DNA from 3 places in the Massilia sp. LjRoot122 genome. Region 2 is predicted to be linked to each of the others. Evidence: predicted binding sites of a transcription regulator. Region 2 holds the regulator's gene; each other region holds the start of a gene.
The links. The regulator LexA, encoded in region 2, represses DNA repair genes until DNA is damaged. The targets are predictions, from matches to a motif close to ACTGTATNNNNATACAGT.
Positions count from the first base shown of each region.

Region 1: the regulator LexA is predicted to act here: its motif matches at 1,045-1,062, upstream of ACSQ25_RS07585 (PA0069 family radical SAM protein).
Region 3: the regulator LexA is predicted to act here: its motif matches at 1,955-1,972, upstream of ACSQ25_RS09985 (ATP-dependent helicase).

Region 1 is NZ_CAXUPB020000001.1:1,727,718-1,730,970, forward strand. Features, by position in the region: gene ACSQ25_RS07580 (hypothetical protein) at 399-839, opposite strand; gene ACSQ25_RS07585 (PA0069 family radical SAM protein) at 1,122-2,252, shown strand; gene ACSQ25_RS07590 (YciI family protein) at 2,280-2,753, opposite strand; gene ACSQ25_RS07595 (hypothetical protein) at 2,793-3,253, opposite strand, start outside.
Region 2 is NZ_CAXUPB020000001.1:1,542,842-1,546,094, reverse strand. Features, by position in the region: gene rpsR (30S ribosomal protein S18) at 1-283, opposite strand, end outside; gene priB (primosomal replication protein N) at 320-610, opposite strand; gene rpsF (30S ribosomal protein S6) at 639-1,031, opposite strand; gene lexA (transcriptional repressor LexA) at 1,246-1,878, shown strand; gene ACSQ25_RS06720 (tetratricopeptide repeat protein) at 1,930-2,664, opposite strand; gene ACSQ25_RS06715 (cystathionine gamma-synthase family protein) at 2,764-3,253, opposite strand, start outside.
Region 3 is NZ_CAXUPB020000001.1:2,259,363-2,262,615, reverse strand. Features, by position in the region: gene ACSQ25_RS09985 (ATP-dependent helicase) at 1-1,929, opposite strand, end outside; gene ACSQ25_RS09980 (hypothetical protein) at 2,311-2,544, opposite strand; gene ACSQ25_RS09975 (hypothetical protein) at 2,735-2,908, shown strand; gene ACSQ25_RS09970 (chromate transporter) at 2,960-3,253, shown strand, end outside.

The DNA of each region.
Region 1 (3,253 bases), 180 kb from region 2:
CGTGAAACCATTGCACGGGCATCGTCACGTCATCAAACGATTTCGAACATAACTCGTCAATCGAATATGTGTTCACGAGGTAGAGGTCCCATTGCGTTTCGACATCGGTTAACACAGGTAGCAACTCTTCTATTGCTGGTTCAGCGTCGATATCCAGGTACTGACATCAAAAACGATCACACCACTCAGCGATCTGCTTGTGGCTGTACGGGCTAGCCTTTGGATTAGCACCATAGCTAAGAACACGAATCACTGAGTCACGTGTAAATAGAAGGTCGATCGGTTTAGACAGTTCCATCGGTGTTTCTCAGTCAATCAGTTGTGACGATTCTTTTGTCCGATTGCGGTCCTTCTCTAGCGTCTGCTTACGACTCGAAGCGGACGAAGCTATAACGCCCTTACCTCGGTCGAAGTGCGCGCCAATTCTGGATCATTCCCACTAAATGGACAATGCCGAGCCCGAGACAAATGACCGAACTCCAGAGCACGAATGGCGTAATTGGCCCACCTGCAGCTATCACCGCAGGTGCGAACGCGATCCCGCGGACCATGTAGATGGTAGTGATACCAACCAGCACTGTTCTGAGTAGCGGCAATCGCTGAATAGCACCTGCCCCTGCCAAAGCGTAGATGGACCACACACTTAGTATGGCTGCGATACCGGCCGTGACGAAGGCCGGATAAGAGTGACCGTTTGCGGCCGCCACAGCAAAGCGTTCACCCGCGCCGAAGAAACGATACCAGTCCGGACCGCCAACAATAATGCAAAGATGAAGGACTGCTGCGCTTGCGCTAAGCAGCGCGCCGGCGACCAGAAAAATGTTCACGTGCTTTGGCATGATGCTCCATTAGGGGTTGACTCGCTCAACTTCCGCTCCTAGCCGATTGCGGACGTTGGCGAGCGTACAGTGTACGAGTGAAGTTTTCATTAGAGCAAGTAACGTATTAATTCATCCAATGAAAATTTTATTCACCTAGTGATGACCTCATACCCTGATCACCCTAACGGGGCTACTTGAAGCCTTCCGGGCAGTGGCGTACAATACTGTATAAACATACAGTATGGAGCCGACGTGCCCGATCGCAAACCCATCCAGCGCCAGCCCGTGGACGAGCAGCCCATGCTCGGCCCGCGTCCGCTCGCGTCGCACAAGGGGCGGGGGGCGGTCTCGAACGTGCAGGGCCGGTATGAAGTCAATGGCCGCGAAGAATTCGACGACGGCTGGGAGCGTGACGAAGAGGACGCCGTCAACATCAAGACCGTGGTCACCGACGAAGTCGCCAAGAGCATCCTGACCCGCAACACTTCGCCGGACATCCCCTTCAATGTCTCGCTGAATCCCTACCGGGGCTGCGAGCACGGCTGCATCTATTGTTTCGCGCGGCCGACCCACAGCTACCTCGGCCTGTCGCCGGGGCTCGATTTCGAAAGCCGTTTATTCGCCAAGGTCAACGCGGCCGAATTGCTGCGGCGCGAACTAGCCAAGCCCGGTTACGTGCCCGAGCACATCGCCATCGGCGTCAACACCGACGCCTATCAACCCTGTGAGCGCGAACTGGGCCTGACGCGCCAGGTGCTGGAAGTGCTGCGCGAATGCCGGCATCCGGTCGGGCTGATCACCAAGTCCTCGCTGATCGAACGCGACATCGACCTGATCGCGCCCATGGCCGAGCAGCGCCAGGCCTGCGCGGCCATCACGCTGACCACGCTCGACCCGGCCATTTCACGCACCCTGGAACCGCGCGCGGCGGCGCCGGCACGCCGCCTGCGCACGATCCGTACCCTGACCGAGGCCGGCATCCCGGTGAGCGTGAGCGTGGCGCCCATCATTCCTTTCGTCACCGAGCCGGAGATCGAGCGCATCCTCGAAGCGGCGCACGATGCCGGCGCCATCGGCGCGCACTACACCGTGCTGCGCCTGCCCTGGGAAGTCAATCCGCTGTTCCAGGAATGGCTGCAAGCCCATTTCCCCGATCGGGCGCAGCGGGTGATGAATCGCATCCGTGACCTGCGCGGCGGCAAGGATTACGACAGCGAGTTCGGCAAGCGCATGCAGGGGGAGGGCGTGTGGGCCGACCTGATACGCCAGCGTTTTACCAAGGCGGTCGACCGGCTCGGGATGGGCAACATTCGCGGGCGCTTCGGCAGGCTCGATGGCTCGCAGTTCCGCAAGCCGCTGGTGGTGCCGGCTTCGGCGCCCTCGTCCGCCAAAGGAGGCGGGAAGGCGGCGGGGCAGATGGACCTGTTTTAAGACCTTGCCCCGTCCGGTGTGACGGACTTACTTCTTCTGGATCTTGTTGTGCACTTCGTTCACCATCATCAGCCCGGCCGAGGCGAAGAACTTGTGGTACTCGGCTTCCATCAGCCCGCTGATGATAACCGGGTCGGTATCGACGAGGCGCTTGGCCTCGTCGATGTCCGGCGTGGCCATCACGAAGATACCGCGGCGGCCTTCCTTGCCGTCCAGCGGGCCGGCCAGGGCCAGCTTCTTCTCGGCGGCGAGGCGGCCCATGTTGGCGAAGTGCCCCTCGAAGATTTTCGCGCGCTCGGCCTTGTCCTCGACTTTCTTCGGGCCGGTCTTCAGGATGACCAGCACGTAGCTGCGCATGCCGCGCTCGTCGGCGCCGAGCGATGTCGCGAGTGCGGCGTCATAGCCAGCGGCCGCAGGGGCCGGGGCCTGGGCGGCCGCCGGCAGCGAAGAGGCAAGCAGCAATCCGCAGCAAGCTGCCGCCATCGTTTTCATCATTCCCATCGTATTCCCTCCGTTTGGCATGCGCGTATGTCCTGGCGCTTATTGTGTAATCCTGATGGTGTCCAGGATGCTTTGTATTTCCGCCCGTGTCCCCGTTTTCTCGTCCTGCCTCGTTCCCGCGCCAATCATGAAGAAATAATCTCCGTGGGGCACAATCCAGAGTTCGGACGCGGTGGGAAAGCTGCGGCCATCGGGAAGTTCCATGGTGTAGCTGATCCGGGCGTAGGCCGATTGTATCCCTGACACCCGTACTTCGGTAGGGACCTGGACCACGACGAAATCCTTGAACGCCCTCTGGAACTGGGGCAGCACCAGCTTGATGAGTTCCGGCGCCGGGATGCCCTTCAGATTGCCGTAGGGCTTGAGGTTGATCTTGAAGCTCGGATTGACGTCGTCGAATGGCTCCTTGTACTTCGTCATTGCAAGCAGTGGTGCAGTCGCGTACTGCTTCAACATGGCATGCAGCTCCTCGTCGCGGAGCTTCATCGCCTTGATGTTCT
Region 2 (3,253 bases):
TGTGCAGGTCGGTGTACGGCAGCAGCGCGAGGTAACGTGCGCGCTTGATGGCGGTGTCGACCTGGCGCTGGTAGTGCGCCTTGGTGCCGGTCAGACGTGCCGGCATGATCTTGCCGTTTTCCTGGACGAAGTCCTTCAGGGTGTCGACGTCTTTGTAATCGACCTGTTCCACGTTTGCTGCGGTGAAGCGGCAGAACTTCTTGCGCTTGAACAGCGGGTTCTGCTGTTTGCGCTTGAGTTTTTCTTTAGCTTTGTTTTTGTCGAACTTTTTACCGAATGCCATTTCGAGGCTCCTGTATCTAATCTAAATTGCGCTGCGTTATGCAGCACTGAAATCAATGATGTGAAACACCAAGGCTTTGCTGTTGCGGTTTTTCCTGGCCAGGAATCCTTCGAAGCGGTAGGCGGCACCGAGTTCGGCGCTTTGCAGCCTGCCTGAAATCTCGCCCGCGCCGAGCGCAGGGATTTCAAACGCGACCTGCCTTGCCACTCCGGCCTCTACCTGTTGCGAATCGTGCATCAGGATCGCGCCCACGATAGGGACGCCGGCCGGGGTATAACGCAGTACGTCACGCTCCGCGATGGTCGCGATGAGCTGGAACTGGTTCACTGCGCTCTACGAATTCCCGAGAAAAAACTTAGGCAGCTGCGGCCGGGGCAGCGGCAGGAGCTGCTGCTTCTGCGCGGTGGCTCTTGGCTGCGTCTTCGCGCTGGACCGACTTCATCATCGGCGACGGTGCGGTTTCGGCCTTCTTCATCTTGACGGTCAGGTGACGCAGGACGGCATCGTTGAACTTGAATGCGGTTTCCAGCTCGACCAGGGTCTCGTTGTCGCACTCGATGTTCAGGCAGATGTAGTGGGCTTTCGGCAGCTTCTGGATCTGGTAAGCCATCTGGCGACGGCCCCAGTCTTCCACGCGATGGATGTTACCGCCGCGGCTGGTCACCGTGGTCTTGTAACGCTCGATCATCGCCGGGACTTGCTCGCTCTGGTCCGGGTGGACGATAAAAACGATTTCATAATGACGCATGCAACACTCCTTGAGGACGTTAAACAAATGCCCACCTCGGCGTCAAGACGAGTGTGGGAAGGGAAAGCCGGACATTATAGCCTGAAAAGTCGGCGGATGGGAACTGGACCGCATTGCACAATTTTTTTACACATTTCCCGTGTTTTCCCTTGCGCATCCGAGAATACTGTACAAAAATACAGTCTGCTCTTACAACCATTGCCGTAAAACACCCATGCTCAAGCTCACTGCAAGGCAAGAACAGATCCTGAACCTGATCAAGGAAGCGATCGAAAACACCGGCTTCCCGCCGACCCGCGCCGAAATCGCGGCCGAGCTGGGATTCAAGTCGGCCAATGCGGCCGAGGAACACCTGCAGGCGCTGGCGCGCAAGGGCGCGATCGAGATTTCGCCGGGCACCTCGCGCGGCATCCGCCTGATCGGCGCCTCGGTCGAGCAGGTGCCGATGGTCCCTGCGGCCCTGATGATGTCGCTGCCGCTGGTCGGCCGCGTGGCCGCCGGTTCGCCGATCCTGGCCCAGGAACACGTCGAAGCCACCTACTCCGTCGACGCCGCCATGTTCTCGGCGCGCCCCGACTTCCTGCTGAAGGTCAAAGGCTGGTCGATGCGCGACGCCGGCATCTGCGATGGCGACTTCCTGGCAGTCAAGAAGATCGACAGCGCCAAGAACGGCCAGATCGTCGTGGCCCGCCTGGGCGAGGAAGTGACCGTCAAGCGCTACCGCAAGACCGGCAACCTGGTCGAACTGCTGCCGGAAAACCCGGACTTCAAGGTCATCCAGGTAACTCCGGAAGACGAGTTCGCGCTGGAAGGCCTGGCCGTCGGCCTGATGCGCAGCTGGCACTGAGGCTTCCCATGAACGCTCTGGCGGCAAGCCGCCAAAGCGCTCAAGCGCGTCTTACTGGATCTTCTTGTCCGCCCAGTGCGAATCCTTCTTGGCGGACTTCACCATCTTGTTGTGCTCTTCCACATAGGCCTCGGTCGCCGAGCGCCATGCTGCAAAGTCCGCCAGCACCAGCTTCGAACTGACCTTCGCCTCCTCGCTCAGGTTTTCCTGCAGCTGCTTCAGGTAGGCCGTCGACTTCTCGGTCTCTTCCTTGTTCATCAGCTTGGCGATGTCCGCCGGAATGCGCTGGGTCAGCGGCATCGCGGCATTCAGCTTGGTGACGTACTTGTTGTAGCAATCCTGCCACGCCTGCACGGCCGCACCGATGCGGTCGATGTCCGCGTTGACCTTCGACATCGCCGGAATCCGCGGCGTCACGCAGCGGTATTCGCCCGACTTCAGGTCTTCGCCGTCATAGCCCTTGATCCAGTAGTCGATTTCCTTGCGGCGCTTGAGGCGCTGGTCCATCAGTTCCAGCGAGGCGATCGCGACCTTGTTGCCCTTGGCGGCGGCCTTCTTGAACAGCGCCTCGGCCTTCGGCTCGTCCACCTGCCCCGCTTCGCCGTACCAGTACATCTGGCCGAGCGCCTGCTGCGCCTCGGGATTGCCGGCATTCGCCAGCTTGGTATAGATCTTCAGCGCACCGGCGTAATCCTTCTTCGCGAACAGGGCATTGGCGTCTTCCAGCTCGCCGGCGAAGGCGGCGCCGCACAGCAGCAGGGATGCAAGGAACAGCTTGGTCTTCATGGGCAGATGTGGAATGAGGAAAGAAGCTTCATGATAGCGGCAACAGGCGGGCCTGCTCAACCGCTGAAACAAAACGGCAGCCTGTGGCTGCCGTTTTAATTATGCCTCGAGCGCCTGGCGGAAGTCCGCCAGCAGGTCGTCGGTGTCTTCGATGCCCACCGACACCCGGATCAGGGACTCGGCGATGCCCATGCTGGCGCGCCGCTCCGCTCCCATCTCGAAGAAGATCGTGTGCGCCACCGGAATCACCAGGGTGCGGGTGTCGCCCAGGTTGCTGGCCGGGATGCCGAGCTTGAGGCGGTTCAGGTAGTCGAAGCAGTCGATGTCCTCGCGCAGCTCGAAGCTCAACAGAGAACCACCCGCGCGGAACAGCTCTTTCGTGATGCCGTGCTGCGGGTGCGAGGCCAGGCCCGGATAATGGACTGCGGCTACACGCTCATCTGCTTCCAGCATCTGCGCCAGCGCCAGCGCGTTGGCGCTGGTGCGTTCCATGCGCAAGGCCAGCGTCTCGGCGCCGACCGCGATGTGGTGGGCCGCTTCCGGGCCGAGGGCCGCACCGAAGTCGCGCAGGGCCTTGGCGCGCAGCTGG
Region 3 (3,253 bases), 720 kb from region 2:
GTGGCGGTCGCCCATTTGCGCCTGCTGCTTGATGAAGAAGCGGTTCGGCAGCACCAGGTGCAGGTGCTCGCGGGCGCGCGTCATCGCCACGTAGAGCAGGCGCCGCTCTTCCTCGATGTCGTCCTGGTTCCCGGTGCTCATGTCCGACGGGATGCAGCCGTCCACCACGTTCAGCACGTGCACCGACTTCCACTCCTGTCCCTTGCTCGAATGGATGGTCGACAGGATCAGGTAGTCCTCGTCCAGCAGCGGCTGGCCGGCGCGGTCGCTGGTCGCTTCCGGCGGGTCGAGCGTGATCTCGGCCAGGAAGCTTTCGCGCGTCGCGTGGCCGCCCGCCAGTGCGGTCAACTGTTCGACGTCGGCCACCCGCACCGTGGCGTCGTCGTACATGCGCTCCAGGTGCGGCAGATACCATTGCTTGACCAGCTCGATGTCGGCCGGCCAGCGCAGTCCGGGCGTGCGCAGGCGCCGGTACAGCGCACTGAAGGCGGCCCAGTCGGCGCTGCTCTTGGCCGGCGCCGCGAAGGCTTCCACCGCGGCCGCCGGGTCGGTCGCCTCGCCCACCGCGTCGAGCAGGCGGGTGGCGGTGGCCGGACCGATGCCCGGGATCAGCTGGGCCACGCGGAAGCCCGCCATGCGCCCGTTCGGGTTCTGGGCGAAGCGCAGCACCGCCAGCACGTCCTTGATATGGGCGGCCTCGAGGAACTTGAGGCCGCCGAACTTCACGAAGGGAATATTCCGGCGCATCAGCTCCAGTTCCAGCGCGGCGCTGTGGCTGGCCGCGCGGAACAGCACCGCCTGCGACTTCAGCGTGATACCCGCTTCGCGGTGTTCGAGGATGCGATTGCAGACCCAGCGCGCCTGTTCGGCCTCATCCGGGATCAGGACCAGTTGCGGCTTGAGGCTGGACGCCTTATCGGTCCACAGCGTCTTCGCATGACGCTCGCGCGCGCCGGCAATCATCGCGTTCGACGCGTCGAGGATGGGCTGGGTCGAGCGGTAGTTGCGCTCCAGCGTGATGAGCGCGGCAGGCTGCGAGAACTGCTTCGGGAAGTCGAGGATGTTGCGCACCGTCGCGCCGCGGAAGGCGTAGATCGACTGGGCGTCGTCGCCCACCACCATCACGCCCTCGCCGCCCGGTTTCATGCCGGTGATGATGGCCGCCTGCAGGCGGTTGGTGTCCTGGTATTCGTCGACCAGCACGTGGTCGAAGCGGGCGCCGATCTCCGGCCCCAGCTCCGGGTCGGCCGCCATCTCGGCCCAGAACAGCAGCAGGTCATCATAGTCGAGCACGTTCTGCTCCTGCTTGGCGTCGACGTAGGCGCCGAACAGGGTCTTCAGCTGCCCTTCCCACTCGCTGCACCAGGGAAAGGTAGATTGCAGCACTTCCTCGAGCGCTGCGCGGCTGTTCACCACCCGCGAATAGATCGACAGGCAGGTGCCCTTCAAGGGAAAGCGCTTCTCCGTGTTCGACAGGCCGATCTCGTGACGCACCAGTCCCATCAGGTCTTCGGAATCGCCGCGGTCGTGGATGGTGAAGGATTCGTCCAGGCCGATGCGGCCCGCGTATTCGCGCAGCAGGCGGGCGCCGATCGCGTGGAAGGTGCCGGCCCAGGGCAGGGTCACCGTTCCCTGCGACCCGGATCTTCCCAGCAGGCGCTGCAGCACGCCGCTGGCGCGCTGGCTCATTTCCCCGGCCGCGCGGCGCGAAAAGGTCAGCAGCAGGATGCGCTGCGGATCGGCGCCGGCCCCGATCAGGCGGGCGACCCGGTGCGCCAGGGTATTGGTCTTGCCCGAGCCCGCACCGGCCACGACCAGCAACGGCCGCACGCTGGCAGCGCCGATGTCATGCTCGACCGCGGCACGCTGTTCGGTATTCAGGCCGGCGAAGGGATCGTCGGTAGCGGGCTGGTCGAGGGTGGCTGACATGGCGTGGATCAGGTGGAAATGCCGTACTGTACATTTATCCAGTTATCTTGCGCAAGTCGAAACAGTTCAACAGTCAAGTCCGCACACGCTTGAAAGCTACCAATTGCCGGGCATCAGGTTATGGAATACATGCGAAAAGCGTGCTAAGTAGTTAATACTTAAAAAGTTTTCCGGATATCCACAAACTCTGTGAATAACTATGTGGAAAAGCGGGGGCTTGACACGCCGGATGCGGCCATCCGTGCGGCTTTCAACAATTTGCCTATTGGGAAGGCAGGGCCGATAGGCCCAGAAATCAAGGGCTTAGCTGCACTTGTCGCACAGTCGGCACGCTGCAGCACAAAATTATTCTATGGAAATTTTTGTGCATAATCCCGGGGCTCAGGCGGCTGCCAGTCCTGCACTGCCGCGCCGCCTGCCGGGCTCCAGCAGCACGCGCGCGATGACCCGCGCGTCGACGCCATGGGATTTGAGGTATTCGAGTGCGGACAGGGTGCCCGCGACGCGCATCAGGGCGAGGCCGTCGTCCACGATGTCGCGCTGGCGCTGGTCGTGCCGTGCATCAATAACGGCGGCATCTGGATTGCCTTGGGAGTTGCGGAGAGGATTCATCATGCGCCTGGCCTTTCGGATAAAGGGTGGTCGGCTGCACCGGAGTATGGGCGAAACGCAAGCAATGTCAATATCAGAGTCGAATCGAAGCGCACCCGGCGTTTGTGCCCTTCGCGTGCACGGGTCCAGCGCTGCGCCATCCCGCCCCCACGCCGCCTACAATGGCCGCGCACACCAACTTCGCGAGGACGCCATGAGCATGCAACCCGACCCCGACCTGAATCCCGGCGATGAAGCCCAACCCGGCACGCCCGGCGCCGGCGAAGACGTCTGCGAAGACTGCGCCGGCACCGGCAAGGTCGACGGCAAGCCCTGCCCCAACTGCGGCGGCAGCGGCAAGGTCATGCGGGGCATCGGCGGCGGCTGAACGCCCGGGCGGGCGTGGACAGGACGGAGCCCGGGCGGCGATAATCCCCGGATGAGTTCTCCGCCTTCCGCTCCCGCCCCAGACCGCCCCCGTCCCACCTCGCTGCTCGACCTGTTCGTCTCCTTCACCGTCCTGGCCCTGCAGGGCTTCGGCGGCGTGCTGGCGGTCGTGCAGCGCGAAGTCGTCGAGCGCAAGCGCTGGCTGACCCACGAGGAGTTCATCGAGGACTGGGCGGTGGCGCAGATCATGCCGGGGCCGAACGTGGTCAACCTGTCGATCATGCTCGGTGCGCGCTGGTTCGGACCGGTCGGGGCGCTGACCGCGATGGCCGGCCTGCTGGTGCTG